3 regions of the Paenibacillus sp. FSL H7-689 genome follow, and region 2 is predicted to be linked to each of the others. Evidence: predicted binding sites of a transcription regulator. Region 2 holds the regulator's gene; each other region holds the start of a gene.
What was found. Region 2 encodes LexA, which represses DNA repair genes until DNA is damaged. Its sites were predicted from a motif close to CGAACATATGTTCG; they were not measured.
Positions count from the first base shown of each region.

Region 1: the regulator LexA is predicted to act here: its motif matches at 3,471-3,484, upstream of recA (recombinase RecA).
Region 3: the regulator LexA is predicted to act here: its motif matches at 3,724-3,737, upstream of addB (helicase-exonuclease AddAB subunit AddB).

Region 1 is NZ_ASPU01000014.1:153,704-164,893, reverse strand. Features, by position in the region: gene C170_RS10560 (helix-turn-helix domain-containing protein) at 1-154, shown strand, start outside; gene C170_RS31140 (hypothetical protein) at 228-392, shown strand; gene C170_RS10555 (YajQ family cyclic di-GMP-binding protein) at 548-1,039, shown strand; gene pgsA (CDP-diacylglycerol--glycerol-3-phosphate 3-phosphatidyltransferase) at 1,359-1,946, shown strand; gene C170_RS10545 (competence/damage-inducible protein A) at 2,054-3,310, shown strand; gene recA (recombinase RecA) at 3,554-4,618, shown strand; gene C170_RS10535 (regulatory protein RecX) at 4,901-5,638, shown strand; gene rny (ribonuclease Y) at 5,949-7,490, shown strand; gene C170_RS10525 (TIGR00282 family metallophosphoesterase) at 7,644-8,438, shown strand; gene C170_RS10520 (stage V sporulation protein S) at 8,556-8,816, shown strand; gene C170_RS10515 (dipeptidase) at 8,902-9,903, shown strand; gene pduL (phosphate propanoyltransferase) at 10,097-10,669, shown strand; gene miaB (tRNA (N6-isopentenyl adenosine(37)-C2)-methylthiotransferase MiaB) at 10,982-11,190, shown strand, end outside.
Region 2 is NZ_ASPU01000028.1:124,955-136,144, forward strand. Features, by position in the region: gene C170_RS20185 (phosphotransferase enzyme family protein) at 192-1,211, shown strand; gene C170_RS20200 (adenosine deaminase) at 2,683-3,357, shown strand; partial or broken gene C170_RS30500 (IS3 family transposase) at 3,506-4,805, shown strand; gene C170_RS20210 (hypothetical protein) at 4,910-5,221, opposite strand; gene C170_RS20215 (aldehyde dehydrogenase) at 5,953-7,254, shown strand; gene lexA (transcriptional repressor LexA) at 7,359-7,985, opposite strand; gene C170_RS20225 (LysM peptidoglycan-binding domain-containing protein) at 8,282-8,659, shown strand; gene C170_RS20230 (DUF896 domain-containing protein) at 8,755-8,964, shown strand; gene C170_RS20235 (hypothetical protein) at 9,090-9,599, shown strand; gene C170_RS20240 (HAD family hydrolase) at 9,628-10,419, shown strand; gene C170_RS20245 (ABC transporter permease) at 11,009-11,190, shown strand, end outside.
Region 3 is NZ_ASPU01000055.1:55,427-66,616, reverse strand. Features, by position in the region: gene mtaB (tRNA (N(6)-L-threonylcarbamoyladenosine(37)-C(2))-methylthiotransferase MtaB) at 1-230, shown strand, start outside; gene C170_RS24400 (NUDIX hydrolase) at 344-778, shown strand; gene C170_RS24395 (Na/Pi cotransporter family protein) at 836-1,837, opposite strand; gene C170_RS24390 (class I SAM-dependent rRNA methyltransferase) at 2,226-3,602, shown strand; gene addB (helicase-exonuclease AddAB subunit AddB) at 3,802-7,305, shown strand; gene addA (helicase-exonuclease AddAB subunit AddA) at 7,302-11,190, shown strand, end outside.

The sequences.
Region 1 (11,190 bases), on a different contig from region 2:
CACGATTGAGGTTGGCGGGCAGGTTGTAACGGATGGCAAGGCGACCAATCGGATCCGTTTGAAGCTTGGTGAAGATAGTAGTGGCACTACTTCTTCCACAGGTGTTGAAAATGGATCAACGGACGGTACAGGGGGTACCACGGGTAGCGAATAACCGGGTCAACTGCAGGAGACAATAATCGTGTCTTAACTTGCAGTTAACTTTTGGTGAAGTGAGGTGGATGGCTGTGACAGTCAGCTGGATCGTAACAGGTTTAGGGATCATTGTCAGCCTCCTGGGTTATTACCTGACTCCAAGTGCTTGGGGTTACGGAATATTGGGTTTTGGACTTGCACATGTACTTTTGGGTGTGCTCGATATGTTCAGACAGCCCAACCGCAGCCGCTATTAGGTTGGAAGCTGGACCAGCGAGCATTTTTGGCAGCCACTTGAAGTGGAAGCCAAAAATGCTTTTTTCTTTGTGTAAAACAGCTTGAAATTAGACTTTTGCTTAAGGTATCCTCTATAATGTTACAGAACATACGATTAACTGAAAGGGTGACTGGTTTGAGCTCAGAAAATTCATTTGATATCGTGTCCAAAATGGACTTGCAAGAACTGACAAATGCCGTTACACAAACCGAGAAAGAAATTGGCGCTCGTTATGACTTCAAGGGCAGCAAGAGCAGCCTGAAGCTGGATAAGGATGCGTTAACGATCGTATCTGATGATGAGACCAAACTCAAGGCTGTCATTGAAGTGCTGCAATCCAAAATGGCGAAGCGTGGTCTACCATTGAAAAACATTGATTACGCAAAGGTAGAGCCAGCGTCTTCTGGTACAGTCCGCCAGCGTTTGAATTTTAAACAGGGGATTGATCAGGACATCGCCAAGAAAATCAATATCCTGATTCGGGATTCCAAGATGAAGGTGAAGAGTCAGATTCAGGGAGATCAACTTCGGGTAACTGGTAAGAGTAAAAATGATTTGCAAGCTGTCATGCAGTTGCTAAATGGTGCTAACCTGCCTCTGGATTTGCAATATACAAATTTCAAGTAATAAGGCCTTTTTGTAGCAAAAGTGTTTTTTGACACGGTATTGGGCGTATATTATACTAAGTGTGCATTGCTGGCAGTCAAGCATCAAGTCCAGTCCTCATCGTTTGCTGACTTTGTGAAAAGCAGTACATCTTCTGGAAGTCACCGGAACGTTTAAAGCGTTTTGCTTTTGAGCGGTTGACTTTATTTTTTGCGTTTCTACATAGTGGGATCATGTTAATATGGATTGACATTGAAACTGTACATTTCATGTTCCGGATGATGATAACGGGATTATGATGATTGTTTGGAGTAATGGAGGATATGAGGGAGGGCGTCTTGTGAATTTACCCAACCGGATTACGCTTGCACGAATTTGCTTAATCCCTTTTTTGATGGTGTTCCTGCTAGTGGATTTTCCATTTTATCCAGAGCCGTTGCAGCTTGGAAGCTTGTCGCTTCCGTATAATCAACTGATTGCTGCTGTTATTTTTATCATCGCCGCAAGCACAGATGGAATTGACGGATACCTTGCGCGGAAAAATAACATGGTTACCAATCTGGGGAAACTGCTCGATCCACTCGCAGACAAGTTGCTGGTTACTGCAGTTTTGATCTCGCTTGTGGAGATGGGCAAGCTGGATTCCTGGATTGCAGTTGTCATTATTAGTCGTGAATTCGCAGTTACCGGCTTGCGTCAAATTGCATTGCTGGATGGTTCGGTTGTTGCCGCCAGTGCTTGGGGCAAGCTGAAGACTGTAGTGCAGATTGTGGCGATTGTGCTGTTGCTGTTGAACAATTTCCCGTTTTCATACACGGGTATTCACGTCGATATTATCGCGGTATGGGCAGCAGCGCTTATTACCATCTGGTCGGGTATCGATTACTTTATCAAAAACAAAAATTTGCTTCATTTAACAAAAGCATAATGGTTTGTTCTTAAATGGGTAATCATGAAGGAAGCATTGGGTCAGGGGCAATAGGAAATTATCCTATTGCCCTTTGATCACTCACCACGTGTACAGGAGGATGCTCAATGAAGGCAGAAATCATTGCAGTTGGCACAGAGCTACTGCTTGGACAAATCGTCAATACCAATGCCAGATACCTATCCCGTGAATTGGCTGCGATGGGGATCGATGTATATTTCCAAACGGTGGTTGGGGATAACCTGAACCGACTTAGTGAAGCTATTCGCATTGCCCAGAGCCGTGCAGACGTTATTTTATTTTCCGGTGGCATCGGACCTACACAAGATGATCTGACCAAGGATGCGCTCGCAGCTGTTCTTAACCGGAAACTGCATACAGATCGAATGGCAATGGACAAAATTGAGAGCTTTTTCAGAGATCGTAATGTGGATATGACAGAGAATAACAGACGTCAGGCGATCGTTATTGATGGCGGAACACCTCTGGCCAATGAAACGGGCCTCGCGGCAGGAAATGCGATTTCTGACAATGACAAATATTATGTTGTGATGCCTGGACCACCTAAAGAGTTGATTCCAATGTTTGAACAGGAAGTCAAACCTTGGCTGTTCCAGCATGTACTCACAGAAGAGATGCCGATCTATTCCCGAATGCTCAAATTCGCAGGTATTGGTGAATCTGCTCTGGAAGATCGACTTCTGGATCTGATTGACGCGCAGACAGACCCTACGATTGCTCCTTACGCGAGCGAAGGCGAAGTTACGGTACGTGTCTCCACAAAGGCTGAGAGTGAGGGAGAGGCGAAGCTGAAGCTGGATGCGATGGAAGTTCAGATTCGGGAGCGTTTGACAGAACATCTCTACGCGAACGAGGATGTGCCTATAGAGTACACGATTGTAACCATGATGTCTGACATGGGGCTGACGCTCAGCGCTGCTGAGAGCTGTACAGGAGGGCTTGTCATGCAAAGTCTGACCTCTGTACCCGGAAGTGCGTCAATGCTCAAAGGTGGTATTGTTTGTTACTCCAATGAAATTAAAGAAAAGCTGCTGAATGTGCCTCATGATTATCTGGAGGGTGAAGATGCACCTGGGGCGGTAAGTCCTGAGGTTGCAAAAGTGCTTGCTGAGCAGATCCGCATGATTGGCGATGCTGATTTTGGCTTGGCTGTTACCGGTGTAGCTGGACCGGGATATTCGGAACGCAAGCCACCCGGACTTGTCTTCATCGCTCTTGCGGAACGTGGAAAAGAGACGGAAATCCATGAGCTGCGTATTAATGGTAATCGCGAGACGGTTCGCATTCGTTCAGCCAAAGCAATTCTATATCGCTTATGGCAAAAACTTGTGGCGATGGATTGATTAGTTAATAGCTTCGATTGCATTTACAGTTCCAAGCAAGTATAATTAAGGAAGACGGAAGAACCGTAGAATTAGGCTTTACAGCCTTGTTTACGGTTCTTTTTTCTGTTTAATGGAAAGTTTCCTTGGGGAAGAGGCGCCTCGGCCTTTACAAAAAAAACGAATGTATGTTCGAAAAAAAGCTTGGCAAACGTGTTAAAACAAGGTATCATTATCTTATAAACAGTAAAGGGTGTGAGCTTATTGTCAGACCGTCGTGCCGCGCTTGATATGGCGCTCCGTCAAATAGAGAAGCAATTTGGTAAAGGATCCATCATGAAACTGGGTGAGTCCACTCATATGAATGTGGAAATTATTCCCAGTGGTTCCTTGGCTTTGGATATTGCATTAGGAACAGGCGGCTTGCCTAAAGGCCGTATTGTTGAAATATATGGACCTGAATCCTCTGGTAAAACAACCGTAGCATTGCATGCTATCGCTGAAGTACAAAGAGCGGGTGGACAAGCTGCATTTATCGATGCCGAGCATGCTCTTGACCCACAGTACGCAAGCAAACTTGGTGTTAATATTGATGAATTGCTTCTGTCTCAGCCAGATACGGGTGAGCAAGGGCTGGAAATTGCAGAAGCTCTTGTACGCAGTGGTGCAGTAGATATCGTCGTTATTGACTCTGTAGCCGCATTGGTTCCAAAAGCAGAGATTGAAGGCGAAATGGGCGATTCACACGTTGGTTTGCAAGCGCGTTTGATGTCTCAGGCGCTGCGTAAACTGTCTGGTGCAATCAGCAAATCCAAAACAATCGCAATCTTCATTAACCAGCTTCGTGAGAAAGTCGGCGTTATGTTTGGTAACCCGGAAACAACACCTGGTGGTCGTGCTCTGAAGTTTTATTCCACAGTACGTCTGGATGTGCGTCGTATTGAGAGTATCAAATCAGGCAATGACATGATTGGTAACCGTACTCGTATTAAAGTTGTGAAAAACAAAGTGGCACCTCCGTTTAAACAAGCGGAAGTGGATATCATGTATGGCGAGGGTATCTCGAGAGAAGGCAGTATCATTGACATTGGTACAGAGCTGGACATCGTTAATAAAAGTGGTGCATGGTATTCCTACGAAGGCGAGCGTTTAGGACAAGGTCGTGAGAACGCAAAGCAGTTCATGAAAGAGCATAAAGATATTGCTGACATCATTGAACAAAAAATTCGTGTAGCCAGTAACTTGGTTACTGCAGTTCCTGCGCCAACGAGTGAAGAGCAACAAAAAGAAGCAGCAGAAGAACAAGAATTGTTTGAAATCAACGAGTAATCTCTCAAAACCTCCCTTGTAGGGAGGACCCTGAGGGTGTTCCCCATTGGACTCCGTAAACTTATCTGATTGAGCTTGGATCAATCTGGATAATGGATTGTAGTGGGAGTACTCGTGCTGTCTAACAGCCCCTGTCCCAATGGACAGGGGCTGTTAGCACGCTAACTGTGGAGTAAAGGCCGGGCAGAGTTCCCGGTCTTTTGTATTATTGGTGTTCTTTGTCTTATCTGAAGGTGTGTTTGGCGTAGTCAGAATGAAAATGTTATGAAAGGGGAGACCAGAATGGATCAACATGACGAGGATTTATATGAAGAAGCAGTACAGGATGGCCTATCCCAATTTCCGGACAACGAAGAACTTATTATTACACGTGTAGAACGAACGAAGAGCAGGCAAGCTCGTTATCGAATCACTTTTGGCATCCACTCCATTACGGTTCTTGAAGATGTGATGATTAAATACAGGATGACTCAAGGTAATACGTTTATGAAGAAGGATCTGGAAGATATCATTCTAGCTGACGAGCGACAGCGGACGTATGCACAGTCTCTGCGTTTTTTGGAGCATAAGCCACGTACGCGCCATGAATTAAGTCAGAAACTTCGTCAGAAGGAGTTTGCTGCACCTTTGATTGAAGAGGCGCTGGATCGGCTTGAGCGGGAGAACCTGGTGGATGACGATCTATTTGCGAAGGAATGGACAAGACAGCGTATGGAGGGCAAGCGGAAGGGAAAACTGTGGATAAGGCAAGAGCTGCGTCAAAAGGGCATTGCCAATGATCTCATTGTTGAGGCACTAGAAGGGATAAGTACAGATGCGGAATTTGAGACTGCTTTGAGTGCCGGACGAAAAAAATGGAATCAGGTCAAAGGGGACGTCAAAGAGAAGAAAAATAAAACGCTTCCCTTCCTAATGAGACGTGGTTTTTCAATGGATATGGTGCGCAAGGTCGTGAATTGTTTAATTGAAGAAGATGAGGCTGGGGACCCTGAAGATGACGAAGCGTTGTTATGGGATTAGCAGACTAGAGTCTCTATACTGCATTCTCTTGACAATTTCTTTCGTCAAATACTAAAATGGACATGAGTCTGTAAGAAATGGACAACCCTTTTTCCTTCCAAAAAAGCGGTTTCGGTTTCTTAAGATTTATACCATTCTTAATTATGGGTTCGCTGGAAACAGTGAATAGTACGTGGAAACATGTACATGTGAAATGAAAATCGGCGGGGGATCGCCGTGAGTATTCGTTATTCCCAAACATATGTAAGGTTTGAAAACTGCAAATTGACCCAAGGAATGCCTTGGAGGAACCAACGAGGAGGTGAACAGTATGAATCCTGCAATCACGATCGCTCTCGTTGTGGCCGCGCTAATCATTGGGTTCGGAGTAGGGTATTTTATTCGCAAATCTCTTGCAGAGGCTAAAATCTCTAGTGCGGAACAAGCTGCCGTACAAATCGTGGAGAACGCGAAGAAAGAGGCAGAGGCACTGAAGAAAGAAACGGTGCTGGAAGCGAAGGATGAAATCCATCGCATTCGTGCTGAAGCTGAAAAAGACACTCGTGAACGTCGGAATGAAATTCAACGACAAGAAAGACGATTGTTGCAAAAAGAAGAGTCGCTGGATAAAAAATTGGAATCACTCGAACGTAAAGAAGAGCAAGTGGCTAACAAAGAGAAACGAATTGATGAGACTCAGCAGCAGATCGAAATGATTTACAAAAACCAGGTGACAGAGTTGGAACGTATATCCAACCTCACCATGGAAGACGCACGCAGTATCATACTGTCCAACGTAGAACAGGAAGTTCGTCATGAGACGGCTCAAATGATCAAGGACATTGAACAACAAGCGAAGGAAGAAGCGGACAAAAAGTCCCGCGAGATTATTACACTCGCTATCCAACGTTGTGCGGCTGACCATGTAGCGGAAACAACGGTTTCTGTTGTTACCCTGCCAAATGAAGAAATGAAAGGCCGGATTATCGGTCGTGAAGGACGTAACATCCGTGCGCTTGAAACCCTTACAGGGATTGACCTCATTATCGATGATACGCCAGAAGCTGTTATTCTGTCGGGCTTTGACCCGATTCGCCGTGAGATCGCCCGTACTGCCCTGGAGAAACTGGTGGCTGATGGACGTATTCACCCGGCACGGATTGAAGAGATGGTTGAGAAATCCCGCAAAGAAGTGGATGAGCGCATCCGTGAATACGGTGAGCAAGCTACCTTTGAAGTGGGCGTGCATGGTCTGCATCCGGATCTGATCAAAATTTTGGGCCGGTTGAAGTTCCGTACAAGTTACGGTCAGAACGTCTTGAAACATTCCATGGAAGTCGCTTATCTGGCTGGACTGATGGCTGGCGAACTGGGAGAAGACGTAACTCTGGCAAGACGTGCAGGTCTATTGCATGACATCGGTAAAGCGCTGGATCACGAAGTGGAAGGATCACACGTCGAAATTGGCGTGGAACTGGCGAAGAAATACAAAGAACATCCGGTTGTAATCAACAGTATCGCGTCCCATCACGGAGATTGCGAAGCGACTTCGGTCATTGCCATGTTGGTTGGCGCAGCAGATGCGCTCTCCGCAGCAAGACCAGGCGCACGCCGCGAAACGCTGGAAACGTATATCAAACGACTGGAGAAGCTGGAAGAAATCTCAGAGTCCTTCGAAGGTGTCGAGAAATCGTACGCCATTCAGGCCGGACGCGAAGTTCGCGTTATGGTACAGCCTGAGAAGATCGATGATGCTGAAGCCTTCCGCTTAGCCCGTGACATCACGAAGATGATTGAGAATGAACTCGACTATCCGGGTCACATCAAAGTCACCGTCATCCGGGAAACCCGTGCGGTTGAATACGCAAAATAGAGCATTACGGAAAAGTGGCCGCAGTAGTGGGCCACTTTTCCTGTTGATAGCCTGTTAAAGGCAACTACACATTATGGAGCATGAGATAGAGTCCTGCAAAGGTTCAACATTTGAAGTAAGAGGACTTTGCAGGAATTGAGGAGGCAGTAATCAATGAAAGTTTTGTTTATTGGTGACATTGTAGGTAACGTGGGACGTAAGGCATTAAAGGAAAATTTACCGTACCTGAAATCAAAGTATAAGCCACATGTGGTGATTGTGAATGGTGAAAATGCGGCAGCAGGTCGTGGCATTACCGGTGCAATCGCAAATGAGTTTTTCAACTGGGGTGTACATGGTATTACACTTGGTAATCATACTTGGGACAATAAGGATATTTTTGATTTTATAGATGATGAGCCCCGCATGATTCGTCCAGCGAACTTTCCACCAGGCACACCAGGACGAGGGTACACGGTTGTCAAAGGTGAAGGGAAAGAGCTAGCAATTGTCAATCTTCAAGGAAGAACGTTCCTGCCTGCTCTGGATTGTCCATTCCGTGTAGCTGATGAAATTGTAGATGAGCTACGCCAAGACCATAAATGTATTTTAGTTGATATGCATGCTGAAGCAACGTCAGAAAAGATTGCCATGGGATGGCACCTGGATGGACGTGCGTCTCTCGTTGTAGGTACACATACGCATGTACAGAGTAATGATGATCGGATTTTGCCTGGAGGAACAGCTTACTTGACGGATGCGGGCATGGTAGGACCTCGTGACGGCATATTGGGTATGGAGCGTGAGGCCGTGTTACGTAAGTTCTACACCCAGCTACCTGTACGTTTCGTTGTAGATGATGGCAAATGGCACTTCCACGGTGTTTTTGTTGAAATTGATGAAGCCACAGGTGCGGCAACACGCATCGAAAAAATTCGTCTGACGGAGGACGAGTGGCGCATGGAATAGGGGTATTGTCCCAATTTGCAGGGAAACCCGTCTAAAAAGAAGGAATTTTTTTGCCTCCCGCGAATAACATCTAGTAAGTGGAAACAAACTTTCAACATTCCCAGGGAGGTACTTACCATGGATGTATTAAAAGTTTCAGCAAAGTCCAATCCTAATTCTGTAGCCGGCGCTCTTGCAGGGGTTCTTCGTGAACGTGGAAATGCTGAACTGCAGGCAATTGGAGCGGGAGCACTGAACCAAGCCATTAAAGCGGTAGCGATAGCCCGGGGATTTGTAGCACCAAGCGGAGTTGACCTGATTTGTATTCCAGCTTTTACAGACATTGTGATCGACGGCGAGGACCGAACGGCCATTAAGCTGATTGTGGAGCCCAGATAATACATGCAGTATGCATTGAACCTGTTTACGATGTAGACAGGTTTTTTTGCGTTTTTTTGCAATAACATATGGAGGAGGGTTTAAGATGTCCATGTCTGATTGGCGTGTAGCTGATTTTCACTGTGATGCACTGAGCAAAATTTTGATGCAGCCTGCCCTTTCATTTGAAAATGCTCCACAACTGGATGTGAACTTGCAACGTTTGAAAGAGGGGAATGTAGGATTGCAGGCGTTCGCCATCTATTTACCCGAAGTACTTGGCAGAGGCAAGTTTGAACATGTCATGGGGCAGTTGGAGATCTATCGAAGACGTGTGGAGAGAAGTCAGGAGCGGCCTGGCGGCACACAGACGTTGTTATGGCGTGAACAGGTGGCTCAGGTGGGGCAAACAGGGGGGCCGTGGGGATTAATCACACTGGAGGGTGTGGATGGCCTGGAGGGCAACCTGTTCTATCTGGAGTTATGTTATCAGATGGGCGTTCGAATTATTGGACTAACGTGGAATTATGCCAATTGGGCGGCTGACGGAGTAATGGAGAAGCGTGGAGCAGGTCTGACCGAGAAGGGGAAGGAACTGGTGCGCCAGTGTAATGAAATCGGAATGCTGCTCGACGTGTCACATCTGACAGAGAAAGGTTTCTGGGAACTGGCTGACTTGAGCAAACGTCCTTTTATCGCCTCCCATTCCAACAGTTATAGCGTATGTCCCCATGTGCGTAATCTGAAAGACGATCAGATTCAGGCTATCATTGCCCGGGAAGGGCGGATCGGACTGACGTTTGTACCCTGGTTTGTAAAGCAGGAGGGTGAGGTATGTATAGAAGATCTGCTGCCTCATATTGAGGAGATCTGTTCTCTCGGCGGGCAGCATCATCTGATGATGGGGTCTGATTTTGATGGAATTTCAACGTATATTCAGAGACTTGAACATTCAGGACATTATCCGAGACTGACGGAAATCCTGCTCAAGCATTATGATGAACATTTAGTGCGCGGCTGGTTGTGGGGGAATGCGATGAGTTATCTGGGGGAACACTTGCCAGAGAGCAATCCGAAGATGCAGATGAAGGGGAATTCCATGAAATAGTGAACTGGTGTGTGCTTTGAATGTGTTGAATTGAAACTTGTTTTCCAAATAAAGGAGGGGAATGATGGTGAAATAAGTGTATTTCATGAATTTTCACCAGTTCGTTTTCATTTCACTCCAAAAAGGGGTATAATACCATTGGATTGTTAAGAGCCTGAGTACAGGCCATAGATAAACAAGGAGTGAATTTACAATGAGTAAAACAGTACCTGTGGGCGTATCTGCCCGTCACATTCATGTATCCCAAGAGCACGTTGAAATTTTGTTTGGCAAAGGTTATGAACTGACTGAATTTAAACCTCTGTCCCAGCCTGGCCAATACGCTGCTAACGAAACTGTAGCGGTAATTGGTTCGAAAGGACAGTTTGATAAAGTGCGTATCCTTGGACCTGTTCGCCCTGAAACGCAACTGGAGATCTCCATGACAGATTCATTTGCGATTGGTGTTAAAGCACCTGTACGTGAATCTGGAAGCATTGAAGGTACACCAGGAATCACAATTAAAGGTCCTGCTGGCGAAGTTACGATTGATAAAGGTGTTATCGTTGCTGCTCGTCACATTCACTTCCATACTTCTGATGCTGCTAAATGGGGTATCGAGGACAAACAAATGTTGAAAGTTCGTCTGGGTGGAGATCGCGGTCTTGTACTGGAAAATGTACTGGCTCGTGTATCCGATTCTTTTGCACTGGACATGCATATTGATACAGATGAAGCTAACGCTGCTGGCGCTCGTAATGGCGACACTGCTGAAATCATCGATTAATTACATGTAATAGCTTCAGCCCCCAATTATGGCGGACTGAATAACATATAAACCTGAGCACAGCCAACAGGGGCCGGTTAATTCCAGCCCTGACGGCAAGGCTCAGGTTTTTGTGTTTTCTGAGTGCTCTTCTGAGCATGGCATGTTTCGGATTAGACGAAGGGAGATGCGCTTTGGATGTGGAACTACAGCCCAATTCATGCTATAATTTGCTGTAATGCTCTTTTAATGTTCCAAGCAAGATATTCTTGTGGAACAGGGATGAATGAACGATTTTTTATTAATAGAGGCTGTAAGGAGTGACCGAAGGAAATGGCTAAAGACTCAAAAAAGGATTACTCCCAATATTTTGATTTTTCCGATGCCAAAGTAATTTCGCAAGATGAATTCAGCAAAAAGATAAGAATCCGGGGCCGTGAGATTAACATCAAATCGGAACCCAATCATCGTCAGGAGAAACAGCGGGGCAAGGAAGACGTCCAGGTGCTTTACGAAAATGCCGTTCCCGATGAACTGAAAAA
Region 2 (11,190 bases):
ATACTATTAAAAAGATCGTTATACAAAATAATAGTTTAACAAAAGTCGCATTGGAAGAAATTCTAATGTGACTTTTTTGTGTATATTATGGTTTAAATTGTTTACTACATATTTTCAAGCTTTTACTATCGTTATAATAACATATAAGAGAAGTAGTTGGTTTACTTCATAAAACTGTAGGGGCATAACAAATGAATGATTTTTTTAGATTTGATACTGATGAAGAACGGCGGGCGTTATTAATCAGAGCAAGGAAAGTCGCTTTATCTGCAATTCGAAAGTATGACTTAGAATGGGATAACATCCAGTTTATTCAACTATCCGATACGATCACCTATAAAATTGAAACCAGTACAGATAACAATTATTTACTTCGCATTCATTCGGACCGATTAAGCAGAGAGGAAATTCGTTCGGAGCTCCTACTGTTACAAGCCCTGAACAAATCGAAAGATCTAACTGTACCAGAAGGGATGGCAAATTGTGATAGTATTTATGTATTGGACATCGAAACAGAGATAGGATATAGGCGCCCTTATGTAACGATGATGCGGTGGATAGAAGGTGAAAAAGCAGTAGGTGAATTTACAGATAATCAAGCATATAATATGGGTGTATTGATGAGCAGGCTCCATGCAGCGGCAAAGGATTTCAATCCACCTTCTGATTTTGTAAGACCTACTTGGGGAGTAGAAAGTTTTAAACGTGAAATGGCTAAGTTGGAACGTTATTATGAACGTTTTTTATCCGAAGAGGGGTGGAAGCTGTATCAAGATGCAGCTGAGAAGGTCGTATCCCAACTTACCACGATGCATCCAAGTGAACATAACTATGGGCTCATTCATGCTGATTTACATACCGGTAATATGGTTTTTAGAGATAATCAACCCTATCCGATTGATTTTGGAAGATGTGGGTACGGATATTATCTCTATGATATGGCAGGTACCATATTGGAGCTTTGGCCAAAACATCGATGGATGCTTGTCCAAGGTTATGAGAGTATTAGGAAGTTGGAAACGGACTATATTCGGGATCTGGAATGTTTTTTTGTCATGTTCATGATCGAGAACACCTGCCATCACTCCTCTGATCCAAGAGAAACAACCAGTTTAATCGATGAACAAAAGTATGCCCAAGCATACATAAGAGAATATTTAAATGGTAATCCATTTTTATTCGAAGTGATCGAGCCTGTAAATGTGGATTAATACTAACCGATACCGGGCTAAAATAATGATATCTTATGGTGATGATTTACAATAGGTCGCTGTTTAGAGTGTTTGTTCGTATCATCAAGTTTTAAAAACGTGAGCTATGACTTCGAGTTTATATAAGATCTACTTGTGTACTTAGCGCTGAAACTTTTCTGTTTATTATGAAGATTTATGCTTATTCATGAAGTTTGTCCGATCCAATTGTTCTTCAGCTTCTCTAGTTCCCCTTCATTTTCGGGGTGTATTTTGACGGAGCTGTTTGGGTCGTTTCGTGATTTTTTAAACTGGCATTGAGTTGGAATGAAGGCGACTCGAATTGGTGGGTCGTCTTTTTTCTTTTCTAGGGGCTTGATGGTTTGCGCCGAATGTTCAGTTCAGCGAGATGCCAAAAACGGTTGAGGCATTATGGAAGATCGAGCTTTTATATGGAAAGCATCCGTCCTATACGGAGCGTCCAGAATGGGTAGCTGTAGGAATGATGGGAAAACTTCTGATAAGAGATGATGGCACATGTCGAGAGAACGGGTACTGTATAGAACGTTATTTCTTTTTTTGTGTATGTAAAACCGCCTTACAGCGAGCGCAAGTTAATCAAAGTATCGAACAGAGCAGTAAAATGTTGTTGTTGAAAGATGTAAAAAGGAAAATCTTCGAATTAGTAACGGAAAAGATATTTTACAAGATAAATCAAAAAACGAGCCTTTGTATATAAGGCTCGTTTGTGCAGGAGTCATATTTGGCTCCGAAAGTTATGTTTAGTCTACTACATTTGTTTTATCGCTGAGAAAGTAACTATAACAATTCTACCCTATTTCAGAGAATTTGACCATACTTTAGCTTTATAGTTCATGTCCTTAGTTCGAGACCAGAACTTATACCTTGTACCAAGTGTCGGAATAGAGATGTGTCTAATCATTGTGCGTTTAACTGAAAATATCATTTAGTATCCTAGCGCATGAGAAGTTACATATTATTATATAGCAACTGCAACGCTGAGATAGGGAGTCAGATATTAAAAACGAAATATAGTACTGAAAATAGTTGTTGAGCAAAGGGGATTATACTGGTTAAAGCTATCATCATAAATATTATTTAAAAACTTTAAGGTATATAAGAGAAATTATACCAAATTTATGTCATAATATTTTTGAGTTGGAAATACAATACTTGATTCTGTGAACAAGAGGTGAGAGCAACTATGAAAAATAGAAACATAACAGGTATTGTATTGGCTATAATCTATTGCATTGTTCTTTACTTTATTTTAACAGATTCTCCGCCTGGCGAAGCTCCAAATAATCCGTTCTGGGTTTATTTGTTTATTCCAATTGGTGCTATTGTGATTACATCTTTGTTTGATTACGTAATCAAATTCGATTTTTTTAGAAAAAAGAAAGATTAGAATTGAATGGAGGACTAAAATGATACAAACAATGAAAATTGCTAAAACATTTTAGCCGGAGTCATGCTTTCTACATCTATCTCAATTCCAGCATTCGCTCAAGATCAGGCAAATTCTTTCCCAGCACTTCAAGTGGAAAATAGCCTTTTAGAACTAGTCGAAAGTACAACCGATAATTCCATCACTTTTAAAGACGGTTCTACATTAATTCAATATGACAGCTATTATATTGCAACAGATTTAAATGGTAAAGATAAGTTAAAAATTACAAAAGTTGATGAGACTAAAGTAAAGTATGAAAATCTTCAAACTGGCGAAGTGAATTATGCTACAAACGAAATAAAACCTATTCACGAAGATCTCAGTTTCTCGCCACAAGCATTAGCAGACGGTTATGTATATAAAGGCAAAGTAGAAAATTCCACAGAGATAATATATGCAACTGCTTCTGCAATAGCAGGTATACTTGCTTCCTTTATAGGAGGACCTGTAGGTGGTAGAATAGCGGGCATACTTGTAAGCATCGGTGGTTATTATGTTTCTAAGGATGCACCCAGAGCCTATTGGGTAACAAAAACATATACTAGAGATGTTAAGCATAGTGATTTTAATGCGACTTTATTCATCAGGAAAGACCATCATTATTACAAATATCATGATTATACCGATTTTATTGATACCGCTTCGACAATCCAGACTTGCCAACCTTTTGGTTGTGGTCCAGTAAACGAGTATTAATTCTTTTATGTTGTGGGATAGAAAAAGCCGATTAAAGTTAAAATGTACCCTATAAGATGGACACTTTGAAAAAAGCCCATCTTATAGGGTATTTTGTTTATAATGAAAAAAAAGAGGTTGGAGCGGAAATGTTACGACGAAAAGATTACTGACAAAGAAAGAACAAGAACTGCTAAAACGGAATCCAAATGTAATCGCTGTTAGCGAAAAGGCGATTACGTACACCGATGAATTTAAGCGCCATTTCATTGCACAAAATGAACAGGGGAAACTGCCACGAGACATTTTTGAAGAAGCAGGCTTAGATGTTGAATGTATTGGTTTGGAGCGTGTTCGTTCTTCCGGAAAACGTTGACGTGCTTCGTATCGTGAAGCGGGTGTAGAAGGCTTACAGGATACACGTAAAACAAATTCAGGTCGCCCATCGGAACGTGAATTAACATTAGAACAAAAGATTGAACGATTAGAAGCAAAAAATCAATTGTTACGAGCGGAAAATGAACTGCTAAAAAAACTCGATCTACTCGAAAGGCAGATGTTGAAAAAGAAATAAAAGTGGCACCAGAGCTGAAGTTTGAACTCATTTATCGGACGATCTGAACGTATAAATGAAACGGTTAATCAGCTATCTATGCGATGTTATGGAAGTATCACGTTCTGGATACTACAATTGCTTCTCTGAAAAATCAGTGCAGAAGCGTGTAGCTAAAGCCAAAACAGATAAGATTGTAAAGGCGTATCATTTTCGTGGACGAAAAAAAGGAGCACACCAAATCAAAATGACGTTAGAAAATCAGTACAAAATGACGTTCAACTTGAAGCGGATTCGCCGGATCATGAAGAAATTTGAGATCATCTGTCCCATTCGAAAGTCTAATCCAGCCCGTAGAATGGCAAAAGCAACGAAAGAACATCGCACTTGTCCAAACGAATTACAGCGCAATTTTAAGCCAGGCGAGGCGGGAAAGGTGTTATTAAGCGATATCACATATTTAACGTAAAAAGTCAATAAACGTGCGTATTTATCGACGATTAAAGACGCACAGACGAATGAAATTTTAGCGTATGAAGTTTCTTCTTCGTTAAGTATAGGAATTGCGCTAAACACGCTTCGTAAATTACAGAAGCATCGCCATTTAACCAAAGATGCGTTGATCCATTCTGATCAAGGCTTTCGTTATACGAAACCACAATTCCAATCCGTAGTGAAGAAAATGGGATTAAGACAATCCATGTCACGTCGAGGCAATTGTTGGGATAATGCTCCCCAAGAATCGTTCTTTGGGCATTTTAAGGATGAAACGAATATCAAAGATTGCGAAACATTAGAAGAAGTAAAACGAGAAATTAAGAGTTATATGACGTACTACAATCATTATCGAGGGCAATGGAATTTGAAAAAGCTGCCGCCTGTAAAATACAGACAGCAGCTTCAACAAGTTGCCTAGTTTTTTTTCAAAATGTCCTTTACAAAGGGTACACTTTAGAATTCAGAAGCCTTCTTTTAGTATTGTTATATTTAATATACGTGAATTTTATTGTGATGACAAAATTACTCCATTTTCGTTACGTAACCTTCATAGTTTCCGTAATATAATCCGTTTGAGTAGGTAGTAGATGCTAGATTGAGTACTCCATACCAAACTCCATCAGCATAAGTATATGTCTTTGGAACATACTTCGCATCTCCATACTTATTGTTAGCATCTGAATATCTCACATATTTTTGCGTCGCCTGAATCGTAACACTTTGTGCAGTTAAAGAACCTTGAACAGAAGATGAGGCAGAAGCAAGTGATGCTGGAACAGCAATACTTGCTACTATAGCAGTGAGCGCTCCAATTGTGGCTAGTTTCTTTTTCATGTAAATACCTCCTAAATTTTTTTGAATGAATTATAAAACTTTACTTTCTAAAAATACCATATAATTCTATGTAAAATTATGATATATATTACATTGTGATTTGTATTTCACCCCCTACAGATCTACTAACGTAACTTCCAAAAATTCCTCCAACTGATTAAATAGTATATCCAATCTAAACAGATTTGGACGATCATGAAATGCAGCGGATGAGTGAGATACTAGATGACTTTTTTTAATAGAAGTAGTACAAGTTGATTTGATATTATTTAACCCTTTCTTCGAAGACAGCTCTCAGGAGTAGTTGTTGGATTAAAATCTGCTCGTTGTGAAGTTGTGGCCGGGAATGGATAAATCATCTGAAAGCAAATTGCCAAAACATGTCCCCTGATTCTTCTTCACTTGCCCACGTAACATTTTTGTGTTTATCTGTGACCAAGGCTTACCTTTATAACAAACATATTCGTTCGTCGATTTAGATAATCGCAAAACTCACTTTTCATTAATATTAAACTGTCTGAAGCAAAAGATTTAAATCAAACTTCCTTAGAAATTCTGATAGCCATGAAATAGAAAGGAATACTAGCATTCACTCATTTAAAATTCCAACCATCGTTCAAATACATACAAATGGATGTTTCATTTGTATGTTGAAAGTTTCATATAGAAGAGGTATACTTTAATTAAATTTTAAACAATTTAATTTTAAATAATTAATTGGAGATGTTAATATGGATCAGGCAAAACAACTTGTGACAGAACAACGTACATTTTTTTATACAGGACAAACTAAAAATATCGAGTATCGGATTAATGCACTTCAACAGCTTAGAAAGGGAATTGAAAAGTATCAGCAACGGATTCAAGATGCACTTCGGGCAGATTTGAACAAATCAGAGGCGGAAGCTTACGGTTCCGAGATTCGCATTGTTCTGGGTGAACTGGATTTTGCATTAGAACACCTGCAGGAATGGGCTGTACCAAAACAAGTCCCAACCAATTCGGCTATGCCGGATGGGGTGAGTACCATTTACCCTGAACCATACGGAGTGGCTCTTATTATTGCACCTTGGAACTATCCTTTCCAACTGGCCTTTGGTCCACTGATTGGAGCAATTGCAGCCGGTAACTGTGCAGTTATCAAGCCTTCTGAATTAACACCAGCCGTATCTCGTCTGACGTATGATCTGATTCAGGAGATCTTCCCTCAGGAGTATATTGCGGTTATGGAAGGGGAAGTCGAGGCTAGCACAGCATTGTTGAAAGAGAAGTTTGATTATATTTTCTTCACAGGCAGTACGGGGGTTGGTCGCATTGTTATGAAGGCAGCAGCGGAGCATTTAACTCCTGTAACCCTGGAGCTAGGGGGCAAGAGTCCTGCTATTGTCCACAGTGATGCAGATCTGAAGCTGGTGGCCCAGCGTATTGTTCGTGGAAAGTTCCTGAATGCAGGGCAAACTTGCGTTGCTCCGGATTACTTGCTTGTGCATGAACAAGTTCATGATGAATTGATCAATCTGATTGGCGCAGAGATCAAAGATAAATTTGGGGACGATGTGTTACAGAACTCTGATTTCCCGCATATTGTCAACGCGCGTAATTTTGATCGGTTGTCGAAATTCCTCACAGATGGCAAAACACTAATTGGTGGGCGTTCTGTACGTGAGCAGTTGCTTATTGAGCCGACGGTAATTGGTGATGTGAACTGGGAATCAGCTGTCATGCAAGAAGAGATCTTCGGTCCGATTCTTCCTGTATTTACGTACAGTGACCTGAATCCTATGCTGGATGAGATTGTTCGCCGGCCAAAACCATTGGCGCTATATCTCTTCACACAGGATGAGCAGCTGCAGGATCAGGTTCTGAATCAAGTATCCTTCGGTGGGGGATGTATTAATGACACACTTTCTCATATGACTTCACACTACCTCCCGTTTGGTGGTGTAGGAGAGAGCGGTATGGGCTCATATCACGGACAACAGAGCTTTGATGTGTTCTCGCATCACAAGAGTGTTCTGAAACGCAGTGAATAATTAGCCGCTAAAATAACATAAACATGAAAAAAGAGGTTGTCCTGTTGATCAGGATAACCTCTTTCGTATTTCATTACATCTAGTTTTGTTACTCAAGTTAAATATTAATGAATATCTCGGAAAAGGCCAATGACTTTACCCAGAATACTAACATGTTTCAAACGTAAAGGTTCGAAGGTCGCATTCTCCGGTTGAAGGCGAATATGATCTTTCTCTTTATAGAACGTTTTCACTGTAGCTTCATCGTCTTCAGTCATTGCAACGACGATATCACCGTTATCAGCAGTTTGCTGTTGACGGACAATAACGTAATCTCCGTTAACGATTCCAGCTTCCACCATGCTATCTCCGACTACCGAAAGCATAAACACTTTCTGTTCGCCTACATAATGTGTAGGAAGAGGGAAGTAGTCTTCAATGTTCTCGGTTGCAGTGATTGGAACCCCGGCTGTAACCTTACCAACAACAGGAATACGTGCAACGCTATGAGCAAATTGATGAGAATGCTCAGATTCTTCCTGGCTCAAAAGCTCAATGGCTCTTGGCTTGGTAGGGTCGCGTCGGATCAAACCTTTTTTCTCCAAACGATCCAAATGTCCATGTACTGTTGAACTGGAAGCCAGTCCAACCGCTTCACCAATTTCCCGTACGGAAGGAGGATACCCCTTCAACCGGACTTCATTTCGTATAAACTCCAGAATAGCCTGCTGCCTGCTGGATATCTTCGACATACCGTATCAACCCCATTTTAGTAACGTTTGGGAAAATTATAACATAGAACCTCCGTTCGTACAAACATAAGTTCTAAATAAAATAGCATTAAATCAGTGTTTTTTAACTTATAGAACAGAAATTGTCCAAAAGTCAGAGCATAATACTGCAAATGCTTTGCAAAAGTACTTGAAATAAGATATGTCTCCTTCAAAAAAGAAGCGAACAATTGTTCTAAAAATCTATTGAACAAAACAAGTGTTCGTGTTATATTGATTCCAATAGATAGGAACAAACGTTTGGAGGCGGGTATTTAATGAGATATTCTACTTATCAAAGCATTTATGAACCAATGAATTCGGAACTGGTGAAGTCTAACATAGGGAACTACAAGAAGGTTTTAGCGCGTTTCAAGATTTCTTCATGGATGTTAAAGGTAGTCATTACCTCTATGATTATATTTATTGGATGCAGCACCGTTTTAACTGTATTTGCCGGCAATGAGAATGATGTTCTGCCTGGAGGAAAGATAGCTGTTTCACAAGGGGAAACATTATGGAGTATTTCTTTGGAACATAAACCGACGAATATGGATACACGTATTTATATAGAAGCAATTAAGAAAGTGAATCAACTTCATACAACTTCCATCCAAGTGGGTCAAGTACTAGCTCTACCGCAATTTGCAGAATAAAATGCACATCAATGAGTGTTAGCGCGTGTCAGCTTGACAAGCTGCCTTTATAATGGCAAAGTTAATATGACTTTGTATTTTTGGAGGGGACAAGCTTGGATATAGATAGTCTGGTAGCACGCATTAACGAATTGGCTCGTAAGCAAAAGTCCACTGGATTGTCGGAGGAAGAACTTGCTGAACGTGCCGAACTAAGAGAGATTTATTTGAGTAATATTCGCAGCAATTTCAGACAACAACTGGATACCATTGAGATTGTTGATGATGAGAATGACAAAGGCCACCAAGGCAAACTCAAACACTAACGAAACCTAATGATATCATTATGATATTTAGGTTTCTTCCTGTTATTTTGAGTGTGCAATTTATAGGGGGAAATGTTGGTTTACAGTTATGTAAGCCGATACAAAGACACATAAGGGGGATTCTCATGTCGCGTTCGTTCGAGAGAACGGTTAAGAAAAATTCCAAGCAGTTAAATCAGCAACGCAAAAAAAGTGGTCAACCAATCACAGGTACACCAGGTGAAGAAGTCTTTAAGGGACGCAGCTTGTTGTTCCCAATATTTTTGATCGGTCTCGCCTTTTTGTATCTGTTTATGAGCACATTCCTTGTGCAAGCTCCAATGACAACTTGGGACTGGGTGACCATGCTGCTTTACGTATTTTTGGCAGTCATCTTCATGCTTCGCCGTCCATACATCAAGATTAGCAGTAATCGGATTATAACGACGAAGGGTAATCGTGAACGTTCAATTGGGGTTGACGATATCGTCAAATTCAGAATTGAACCAGGTACAGTTGTTATCGAACATAACAGTCGCGGGAAAAGATGGGTGTTTACCAAGTTATTGAACCGTTACGATACAGATGCGATTGCAGAACGTTTGCTGAAATTTGCAAAAGCACACCAGATCACCATGGAAACCGTCGAAAAGTAATTATTGCATAAAGGGGTAGATGATCGGAATGGCGTTAAAAGCGATTTTGTTCGACCTGGATGATACTTTATTATGGGATGAGCGTAGTGTTCGAGAAGCTTTTCATGAGACTTGTCTAATCGCAGCGAAAGAGACTGGGGTAAAACCAGAAGAACTTGAAGAAGCTGTTCGTAATGAGGCACGTGGGCTGTATGAATCATATGAAACCTTTCCTTTTACCAAAATGATTGGAATCAATCCGTTTGAAGGCCTATGGGCAAACTTTACTGGTGGGGATCAACCTGAGTTCCGTCAGTTGGAACAGCTTGCTCCAGTTTACCGTAAAGAATCCTGGCGTCGTGGCTTGTTGAAGTTGGGTATAGATCGGGAAGATCTTGCTGAACAACTTGCTGCGCAGTTTGGAGTAGAACGGAGATCCAGACCTCATGTGTACGAAGAAACGATGGATACCTTGCGTCAGTTACAAGGAAAGTACAAACTGTTATTATTAACAAACGGTTGTCCTGCTTTGCAACAAGAAAAGTTGGATGGTGTACCTGAATTGACTCCGTTCTTTGATGAGATTATTATCTCGGGTAACTTCGGAAAAGGAAAACCAGATCCGTCGATATTTGAACATGCTTTGAGTAAACTGGGTGTTAAACCCGAAGAGAGCATGATGGTTGGAGACAAGTTAACGACTGATATTCGTGGTGCTTTATCATCTGGCATCCAATCCGTATGGATTAACCGTGAGCATAAGACCAACAATGAAGCGTATGCGCCAGACCATGAAATAACACATTTATCGGAATTAAATCAGCTTATTGCTAATTTCTAAGCGGAATCAGTTATAACATCTTTCCTCAGCACCCTGAAACATTGGAAGCTTCAATGAACGATGATGTCGTTCTTGAAGTTACCAATGTTTTTTTATTTGAGCTTGTTGAGTAAATTACCTTGTTAAAAGAGATCTCCATTTTTTTTGCTAAAAGTTATTGAAATTAGAGGGAAGCTGGATTAGAATATAACTAACATACTAGTATGACTAGTATTTAAATTGTCATAAAGCAATATCTTTTTGACTTACTTCATTAAATGGAGGCAGGGAGTTATTGCTTATTATTTTCGATTGATTGTAAGCGCTTAATATTTTAGAGTATCTTCTTCCGATTTGGAAATCACACCACTTAGTAAGTGCTAATGAATGAGGTGAAGCACCTTGGATTGTGTGATTCTACATAATACATCAAATTGATATCGCTTACATTCAGCAATTATCTATTTGGTAGTGGGGGTGAAGTTAAAGGAGTTGTTGTCTTCTACAAGAGGAGAAACGATGGAGATTGTACATGAATTACTCTTACTTATCAAGTCCTGGATCGGAGTGAAAACACATGGAGTCGGAAACCGCTAAAACAACGTTAACCATGACATCTTTACGTAAAGAGAGCAGATTACGAACGGCAGCAACCTTGTTTCGCAAAGACTGGCAGCTGTATTCACTATTAATCCTTCCCATCATTTATCTCCTTATTTTCAAATATGGACCGATGATTGGTAATGTGATTGCGTTCAGACGTTTTGTTCCCGGGGGAAGTATATTTGGAGA
Region 3 (11,190 bases), on a different contig from region 2:
AGTTTGTTGGACAGGTACTGGATGTTATTCCCGAAGGGGAAGCCAAAGGCCGCGAGGGAAGTGGCAAGCTGCACGGTTATAGCGACAACTACATTCAACTGGTCTTTGACGGAACGATGGATATGGTCGGTAAAGTGTGCCGAGTCAAAGTGGTTAAAGCCGGCGTCAACGAGAGTCAGGCTACGCTGGTACGTGTGTTGGAAGAGAATCTTAAGTCCGCCGCGATGTGATCGAGGCGTCAGAAACAAGGATTTCATTTCCTTGGGGAGCTTACCCGGGGAGATGAGGTCCTTCTTTTGCAAAAAATAAGATAAAGATATCGAAGTTGATGGGGGAGAGCACGATGAACAAAAAAGAAATTTCAGCAGGCGGAGTTGTTTATAGAACAGGGGAAGACGGACGTCTTCAAATTCAGCTTATCGTAGATCGTTATGGTAAAACAACTCTCGCCAAGGGCAAAATGGAAGATGGAGAAACAATTGAACAGACGGCACTGCGCGAGATTTTGGAAGAGACAGGTATGGTGGGTCGCATTGTAGAGCCGGTTGATATCATTGCTTACACGTACCAACATGCAGATTTTGGCCCGGTGGACAAGGAAGTTCATTATTATCTCGTTGAAGCCGAGAGTGGTGATCTACAGCCTCAGATTGAAGAAATCAAGGGTGTGGATTGGTATGCTCCGGAAGAAGCATGGTCCTTACAGCAGCAGAGCGGATATGATAATAACGATGATATCTTGCGTGTAGCCCTGAACAAGTTAGGCATTAACGTATAACGCACTATTGTTCGAGTCAGTTAGCCGCGCGCTCTGTGGGTTTGGATAGGCAGATCATCAAGCCACGGGTGACTTCGCCGCGGGGGCGTGGACCGGTGGTTTTTTGTGCCAGATTGGCAAGTAACAGAACGGTAAAGCAAGCAGTGAACTGGTGATGTTAAAAAGGGTCTGGGCATGCGCAATCTGTGCCCCGTTGTCCGCTGACAGCCAAGCCGAAGCTGCATGCAGCTGGCCGATCAGCGGCATAAACAGCAGCGCTCCCGCAATGTTTAATACAACATGGGAGGCTGCGACAAATTTGCCTGCGGATGCTCCGCCCGCGGCAGCAATCACAGCGGTGATGCAGGTCCCCACATTGGACCCGATCACAATGGCGATGCCGATCTCCACAGGCAATACCCCTGTGGCTGCCAGCGTAATCGCCATGCTAATGACAGCTGCGCTGCTGTGAATGAGCGCTGTCAGACAGGCACCTGCCAGGAAGCCCCACCACAAGCTGTCGGCAGAGCGGTCGAGAAACCATTGAAATACGCCCATGCTCCGCAAGGGTAAGGCAATGGATTGCATCACCTGAATGCCTGTCATAACAAGTGCAAATCCCGCAGCTGCGAGGAAGCTGTACTGGATGTTAAACAGAGTCTGACGCGTGCGTTCAGGAGCGGCCAGATTGCGTTCACCAAGAACAACAAACATGGCCCAGCCCGTTAGCGACAGGACGAGTAGCGGAAGGGAAGCACGTCCGATCTGCAGTCCCACCAGCTCCGTCGTCAGGCATGTCCCGATGTTGGTGCCAAGGATGATGCCAAGTGTGCGCCCATAGGTAATTAATCTGGCATTAGCCAGTCCAATGGTGAGTACGGTGACCGCAGTACTGCTCTGTAACAAGGCCGTTGCGCCTGCACTGAAGGCCATGCCTTTCCATGGAGCAGAGGTGGCGCGATTGAGCCAACCTGCCAACATGGGCCCAGCCATGCGCTGCAAGGCCGTTTCCATCAGCTTCATGCCACCAAAAAAGATAATAAGCCCATAGAGTAGGGGCAATATCACATCTCTAAACATAGAAACATCATTCCTTCCGTCCGGTTCCTTAACTCATCCTATGAGTAAGAAGAGACAACCATGACAAGCCTAAAGGAATTCAGAGGGAAGCGACCTAAATTACCCCACCCCAATTCGGAAGATACGGTGATTCGTAACCGGAACGTCACTTAACTGCTGCACCCCAATTCGAAAGATACGGTGATTCGTGCAAGTGTAGTGGAGGGGACGAAATCGAATCTGAAGAAGCGAAGCGTGCGCCTTTGTCTCCGGATTTTCCCTTTAAAAAGGGAATCAAAAAATTCTGGAGACAACAGCGATCAGAAGATCGATTCGTAACCGGAACGTCACCTACGCGCCGCACCAAACCTATCTTTTGAACTATTAAATTAAAGGAAGTGGATCTACCTTGCCATCAGTTACACTCGAACGCAGTCGCAAAAAGCGGCTTGAACATGCACATCCATGGATATTTAACAATGAAATTGCCTCTGTTGACGGAAACCCGGAACCGGGAGATCTGGTCAATGTATTGAATCATCAAGGTCGCTATCTGGCGACAGGTTATTACAATCCTGCATCTCAGATCACTGTAAGGGTTGTAGCGTATCAACCTCTGGAGTCCGAACAGATGGACACCGCGTTTTTTGCAGCGCGTTTCCGCGATTGCTTGCGTCACCGGGAACGTTTTATCCATGATGGAGAGGCATACCGTCTCGTTTACGGAGAAGCTGATTTTCTACCAGGATTGATCGTTGACCGTTTCGGTAGCATCCTCGTTGTACAGTTGCTTACACTTGGCATGGATCGTTGCCGTGAAGCCATCGTACAGGCACTCATTGAAGTAATGCAGCCGGAAGGCATATATGAGCGCAGTGATGTCTCGATTCGTGAACTGGAAGGTTTGGAACAGACCAAAGGTCCGCTGTATGGAGAGTGCCCACGGCATGTCACTGTTACAGAGAATGGGCTACTCATTAAAGTGGATATCGTGGAAGGGCAGAAGACAGGTTACTTCTTCGACCAACGTGAGAATCGTGCAGCCATCGAACCGCTCATGAAGGGTTGGGGCTACAAGAGTGGAATCACACTTCAAACGACTGAGCAGGATGGCACAGAGCAGCTCTTGCCTGTGAATAAAAGCGGTAAGGTAGTTACATACCCATATTGGGATGGTGCCACTGTACTGGAGTGTTTCTCACACACGGGCAGCTTTACGTTGAATGCTTGCAAGTATGGAGCCAAAAAAGTGACTTGTCTTGATATTTCGGAGCATGCCATTGAGAGTGCACGAACAAATGTGGAGCTGAACGGTTTCACTGACCGGGTCGAGTTCGTAGTTGCTGATGCATTCCAGTACTTGCGTGAACAAGTGAAAGGGCTGGATGAACGTACCTCACGTGCACGTGCAGGCGAACAGAAAGTGGATACATCCAAAGCGCTTGCAGCTGGCGGTAAAACATTTGATGTGGTCATCCTTGATCCTCCTGCATTTGCCAAAACGAAATCAGCAGTTAAAGGTGCATGTCGCGGTTATAAAGATATCAATCTGCAAGGAATGAAACTGGTCAATGAGGGTGGATATTTGGTAACAGCCAGCTGTTCGTATCACATGCGTCCAGACCTCTTCCTGGATACGATTGCCGATGCAGCGGAAGATGCAGGCAAAGTGCTTCGTTTGATCGACTGGAAAGCAGCCGGTAAGGATCACCCACAAATTTTGGGCGTGGATGAAGGACATTACCTGAAATTTGCTATTTTCGAAGTGCGCAGTAAAAAGAATTAATCGTATGATTTTCGTTCCAATCAAGTATAGATCAAGTCAAAAGTCCACAGTGTGATAGCTGCGGGCTTTTTGCTGTTTTGCTGTGTTAACGGAGATGATCTCCGGTTTTACCGGATAGTGGCAAACGTATGTTCCGAACCAAGTCAGATATGTTATACTGGGAATTAAAATCTTGTACGTGTGGTTTGGAGGATTAGACATGTCCGTTCGTTTTGTTATTGGCCGGGCAGGCAGCGGAAAAAGCTTGCTGATTACCCGGGAAATTACATCCCTGCTTCAAAAGGAGCCGCAAGGCACACCTTTGATTTTACTCGTTCCCGAACAGAGTTCTTTTCGAACAGAGCAGGTATTGGTGTCTTCTGGAGCAATTAAAGGTACCATGCGTGCAGAAGTGCTCGGCTTTCGCCGTCTAGCCTATCGTGTAATGCAAGAAGCAGGTGGTTCTGCTCGTATTCCGATCGGAGCCGAAGGCAAAAAGATGCTGCTCTACAAGGTCATCCAGCGCCGTAAGGAAGAATTAAAGCTGTTTGGTGCATCCGGCAGCCAGCTGGGTTTTATAGGCGAATTAAATGACTTATATAGTGAATTTAAACGTTATGAAGTTGATCCATCATTGCTGGAAGACGGGCTGTCTGGAGGGAATACCTCATCCACTTCGCCAATTCTGGAGGACAAGTTGCATGACTTGAATCTGATATATCGTGACTATGAACAGGAACTGACCAATTTATATATTGATGATGAAGACACGTTGACCGAGCTGACAGATCGTTTGTCGGAAAGTGCATTGCTGCAGGATGCCCAGATCTGGATTGATGGTTTTCAGGGATTCACACCACAGGAGATGAGTGTGATTGGTCGGCTGATGTTGCAGTCCTCTTCCGTGACGATTGCACTGACATTGGATCGTCCTTATGATCATGGCGCACTGCCTGGAGAACTGGAACTATTTTTTCCTACGGCAAGTGCCTATGCGCGCCTGAAAGGAATGGCTGACGAACTGGGTGTAACGAGCGATATAACCGTGCTAGATTCGGAGATTCCACCGAGATACAAGGATCGTCCGGGACTTGCTCATCTGGAGGCTGGTTTCGACCGACGAATTCGTTGGAAAAGTGAAGGCCTTGATTCCGGAATCCAACTGGTTGCAGCGGAGAACCGACGAGCTGAGATGGAGGGAGCACTGCGTGAGATGCGGCGCTTGGCACAAAACGAAGGTGCGCGTTATCGGGACATGGCGGTACTTGTCCGGCAGTTGGATACCTACGCTGATATAGCTGAACCGTTATTCAGGGATTATGACGTACCCGTCTTTCTCGACCGGAGAAGAAATGAACTTCATCATCCATTATCTGAGTTTATCCGTTCCGCACTGGATATTGTTCGGCGCCACTGGCGTTACGAGGATGTATTTCGCTGTGTCAAAACGGATCTGCTGCTTCCGCGTGATGGTTCCATCACTCGTGAAGATATGGACCAGCTTGAGAATTATGTACTGGCTTGTGGTATTCACGGGTATCGCTGGACTGACGGCAAACCGTGGAAGTATGTACCAAGCCTGTCGCTGGAAGACAACGGTCAGGATGGCCGTAGTCGAGGACGGGATCAGATGCTTTCTTTAATGGAGAGCTGCCGAACGGTCATTACAGATTCCTTGGGTGCTTTTGAGAAACGAATGAAAAAGGCAAAGACAGCCAAAGCCCAGTGCGAGGCACTATACAGACTGCTGGAAGATGCTGAGATCGCATGGAAGCTGGAAAACATGTCTGCTGAAGCTAAGGCACAAGGTGACCCCGAACGGTCGAGAGAACATCGGCAGATGTGGGGAGCTGTGCTAGATTTATTGGATCAGATGGTCGATATGATGGGGAATGAACGGCTGGATATCACGCTGTTTTCCGGGATGATTGAGACCGGATTGACGGAACTGAAGCTGGGTCTGGTACCACCAGCACTTGATCAGGTTTTGATGGGTTCTATGGACCGTACACGCCTTCAGGACATCAAATACGTATTTATCCTTGGCGCCGTTGATGGTGAATTACCCGCCGTACCTCAGGATGATGGCGTATTAACGGAACTGGAGAGAGCGTTACTGACGGAAAGAGGCATGGCGCTTGGACCAGGTGCAACAAGGCAGATGCTGGATGAACGTTTTCTGATCTATACGGCACTTACAGCGGCAAGCAGCCAGTTGTGGCTGAGTTACCCGGTTGCTGATGATGAGGGGAAAGCACTGCTTCCTTCCGAGATTGTCCGCCATGTACGGAAGATGTTTGGTCTACAAGAACAGCCATTGCTCGCTCAACCACCGGTTGCGAACTCGGAAGAAGCGCATTGGTCCTATGTCACCCATCCGGGTCAGAGTCTGTCAACGCTTATTGGACAATTGCGCAAATGGCGCCGCGGAGAAGACATCCCTGAAATGTGGTGGGCGGTCTACAATTGGCATGTATCTCGAGAGACAAGCAGACCTCAGCTGGAACGGTTGATGGGATCAATCTTTTATCGTAATCGGGCATTACCACTACGTACAGCTACCAGTCGCAGACTGTATGGTACAGAGGTGAGGACGAGTGTCTCGCGAATGGAGCGGTTCGTCGCTTGTCCGTTCTCCCATTTTGCTTCGCATGGGCTGCGTCTCAAAGAACGGCAATTGTACCGCCTTCAGGCTCCTGATATCGGACAGCTGTTTCATGCTGCACTAAGCCAGTTGGCTATGCGATTGCGCGAAGAAAATCGTAGTTGGGGCAGTTTGACTCCAGACCAATGTCGTCAGGAAGCCGAGCAAACTGTGGAGCAGATTGCACCACAGCTGCAAGGGGAGATTTTGCTAAGCACCAAGCGATACGGTTATATTTTCCGCAAATTGAAGGACATTGTTAGCCGGGCATCGGTTATTCTTGGTGAACAGTCCAGACGTGGAAGTTTTGAACCGATTGGATTGGAGCTTGATTTTGGACCCGATAAAACACTGCCGCCACTACGTTTTGAACTGGAGAACGGCTGTGTGATGGAGATCGTGGGTCGAATTGACCGTGTAGATGTCGCAGAAGGAGAGAATGGTCTGCTCCTGCGTGTCATTGACTATAAATCAAGCCAGACGGACCTCAAGTTACATGAAGTGTACTATGGTCTGTCATTGCAAATGCTCACCTATCTGGAGGTGCTGCTTAGTGCTGCCGAAGAATGGCTTGGGGAAACGGCGATGCCTGGAGGAACGTTGTATTTCCATGTGCATAACCCGCTGTTGCAATCCGCAAACGGCATGACATCGGAGCAGGCAGGACAAGAACTGCTGAAACGGTTCAAAATGAAAGGTTTGCTGCTGGCGGATCGGGATGCAATCGCTCAAATGGACAACACCCTGGATAAGGGGTATTCAGCGATTATTCCGGTTGCCCTTAAGGCAGATGGCAGCTTTTATAGCAGTGCAGCTGTAGCTACGCCAGAGCAATGGGATACGCTGCTTGCTTCGGTTCGCAGTAATATCCGTGAGATTGGTACCCGGATTACGGATGGGGATGTGGCCATTGAGCCTTATCGTATTCAGCAGGAAGTGGCGTGTACGTTCTGTCCGTATAAGCCTGTTTGTCAGTTTGATGAGAATATAGAAGGAAATGAATACAACCTGTTGTCCAAACCGGGCAAACAGCAAATCTGGGATATGTTATCTCACACCAAGGGAGGGGAAACATCATGACGAATATGCCAAAACCGGAGGGTAGCTTCTGGAGTGATGACCAGTGGAGTGCCATCTCGGAAAGCGGAGAAGACATACTGGTTGCCGCAGCGGCGGGATCAGGCAAGACAGCCGTGCTGGTTGAACGAATTATTCGCAAGATCGCAGATCCCTCCCGAGGATACAGTGTGGATCGTTTACTTGTAGCTACGTTTACCAAAGCGGCCGCCGCCGAGATGAAACAACGGATTCGGGAAGCGTTGGAACGTGCGCTGGAAGAACAGCCTGGAGAAGAGCATCTGCGTAAGCAGCTATCGCTGCTTGGACGGGCATCTATTACAACGCTGCATTCATTCTGTATGGAAGTCATTCGCCGTTATTATCAGCAAATTCCGTTGAACCCGGCTTTCCGTATCCTGAATGAAAATGAAGCGGAAATCATGCGGCAGGAACTGCTTGAAGAACTATTTGAGGAAAAGTATGGCGAAGAAGATGAAGGGAGTACATTCCGCGAATTAGTAGACTGGTTCAGTGGAGAACGAAACGATGATGCGATGCATCGACTGGTGCAACGTTTGTATGATTTCTCCCGCAGTCATTCCTGGCCGGATCATTGGCTCTCGGAGATGGCATCTGCTTTTCAGGTGGAAAGTGTAGAGGCACTTGGACATTCAGCATGGGTTCAGAGTATTTTGCGTGATGCGGCTCTTGCTTTAAGTGGTGCAGCAGGATTGCTCCGTCAAGGCATTCATATTTCCATGCAGCCTGAAGGTCCGGCACCTTATGCAGATACGTTAAAAGAAGACCTGGTGATGGTAGAAGAACTGTTGTCTGCGGCCCAGGTTATGCCATGGGAAAGGTTGCCTGAAGTGTTTCAACCCGCTACATTTGGCAAATTGAAACCTTGCAAGAAAGATCAGACGGACCCTGCTTTACAAGATCAGGTGAAGGAACTCCGTGAGGCTGCGAAAAAGGCAGTTACCGACCTGAAAGGTTCATTGTTCGGGAGAAGTGCGTTTGCGTTCTGGCAGGAGTTGGAGCAAGCGGCACCACTCATGCAGGAGTTGTCGAGGTTGGTTAGTACATTTGGAGAACGTTATCGACAGGCCAAACAGGAACGTGGGCAAGTTGACTTCAGTGATCTGGAGCATTACTGTCTTCACATTTTGCGACATGAGGATTCAACGCCTGAACTGTCGATGCCTTCCGATGCGGCTATGGAGTACCGTTCGCGATTCGATGAAGTGTTGCTTGATGAATATCAGGATACCAATACGGTTCAGGAAGATATCGTGAAACTGATCTCCAGAGAAAACCCGGGTAACCGATTCATGGTCGGTGATGTCAAACAGAGTATCTACCGTTTCCGGTTGGCTGAGCCAGGTCTGTTTATGAACAAGTATCGCCAATATGGAGCGAGCACAAATGAGGACGGAATGGTGGAAGAACGTCTGCATCGTACAGGTCAACGTATTGATCTTGCGCGGAATTTTCGTAGTCGAGCAGAAGTCGTGCATTCGGTCAATATGATATTCCGGCAACTCATGAACGAAGGTGTGGCAGAGATTGCTTACGATGAACGAGCTCAACTGGCATATGGGGCTACCTTCCCGTCAGAAACACTTGGTGATGAGGCGTATACACCTGAACTCATGCTGATCGATCGTCAGGGTGGTGGTCCTGATCTGACAGAGAGTACGGATGAGAATGGGGATGCATCGGTCTCCGCAGAACTGGAGAGTGCCGAACTTGAAACAGCCCAGTTGGAAGCGAGGGCAATCGCAAGGCGTATTCGGGAGATGGTTGGAGACACGGACAAACCTGCCCTTCATGTATATGACAAAGCTCTGCAAACGATGCGCCCGGCACGTTACGGTGACATGGTCATCTTGTTGCGTTCAACATTGATGTGGGCTCCGCTCATGATTGAGGAGTTCAGACAGCAGGGAATTCCTGCTGGAGGAGAACAGAGCAAGGGTTATTTTCAGGCTACAGAAGTGGAAATCATGATGTCTCTGCTTCAGCTTGTTGATAATCCAAGGCAGGATATTCCGCTTGCTTCCGTGCTTCGTTCCCCGATTGTTGGACTGGATGAAGAGGAACTGGCACAGATTCGGCTTGGTGACAAAAGACAGTCATTCTATGATGCGGTTATATCGGCTGCGGGAGATTGGAGCGATTCCTCCACTAATGCTGTACAACAATCCCGGCAGGATAATCATCCTGATTCCAATATGGTCCAGTTGCAGTGGCCGGAAGCCTGGGCAGAGATGGAACAGGGACAGCGGGAGACAGCAGCTTCAGTCGAGGCAGAGATCCTGGATGATGTCTATGAATCCGATGTGCATACATTGCATACAGATGGAATGCAAGATGCTGGTGTTGCGGGACATGCAAGTGAGGATTTGGGCATAACGGAGATCTCAGGCTCGGAATTACAGCAAAAGTTAATTCGTTTTATGCGTCAATTGGAGCAGTGGAGACTTGAGGCAAGGCAAGGCAGTCTAAGTGAACTGATCTGGCGTATGTATCGGGAAACCGGTTATTTGGACTGGGTTGGTGGTCTTCCAGGAGGGCTGCAACGTCAAAGTAATCTTAAGGCATTGTACGACCGCGCACGACAATATGAGGAATCAACTGCGAATCGCGGCTTGTTCCGTTTCCTGACCTATGTTTCCAGACTGCGGGAAAACGGGGGAGACCTCGGAACTGTAGCAAGTAGCTCTGGTGAGCAGGACAACGCCGTACGTATCATGACGATTCACCGGAGTAAGGGTTTGGAGTTTCCAATTGTCTTTGTCGGTGGCATATCCAAGATGTTTAATCAGCAGGACTTGAACGCACCGTTTCTAATGCATAAGGAACTGGGATTTGGTCCGAGGTTTGTGGATCGTGAGAATCGGGTTGCCTATCCTACATTAGCCAATCTGGCGATTCGTCGTCGTGCGCAATTTGAACTGCTTGCTGAAGAGATGCGTGTGTTGTATGTTGCGTTGACCCGTTCCAAAGAGAAAATGATTTTGCTGGGTACTGTAAAAGATGCCGCGAAAAAAGCGCTCGCGTGGTCTCAGGTCAAGGATAGCCCTGAATTGGCATTGCCAGACTATCTGCTTGCTGCTGGACGGAGTTACCTGGACTGGATTGGACCATCCCTGATGAGACATCCAGATGCGGCTGTGCTGCGTGAACTTGCTGGAAGCAATGATTCGTTCTCAGCTTGTCTTGCAGATGATCAATCACGATGGGCGATCTCTATTATTTCCGCCGATCAGGTATCCCGTGACCATGTGGTAGATCTGACACTCGGAGAAGAAGACGGGATAAATGAGGTACGGAAAGAACGAATTGCTGCACTAAAAGCCGTCCAACCCGTGAAGTTGGTTACATCTTCAACTGTAGAAGAGCTGACGAAGAGTGCACAAGATACGGCTAACCAAAACATTGGAGATGAAGGTGCAGACATAGTAGCTCTTCAACAAGAGGAGACACGGCTGATCAACGAGGTTGATCAACGACTTTCATGGACGTACCCCTATGAAGCAGCAACTCAAGTAGCAGCCAGTACATCTGTCACGGAGTTGAAAACGTTACTTGCGATGCAGGATATCCAGTCCGTAGAGGTGATGGAGGAACTGGGAGAACAGTCCGAGAAATTATTGGCTCACAACAACCCAGAAATCAATTACACCAAAGATGAAGCAGGCCATGTACTACGTGGCGTATCCGATGAATCTAACGAGCGTGAGACTGGATCATGGACAGATTCAAACGGTACGGTGAACCTTCAGGATGCGGGATCTGCAGGTACGTCTTTCAAACTGCACCTGCGTCGTCCCAAATTCATGGAGGCAACGCAGTTGACAGGGGCAGAACGGGGGAACGTGTATCATACGTTGATGCAGCATC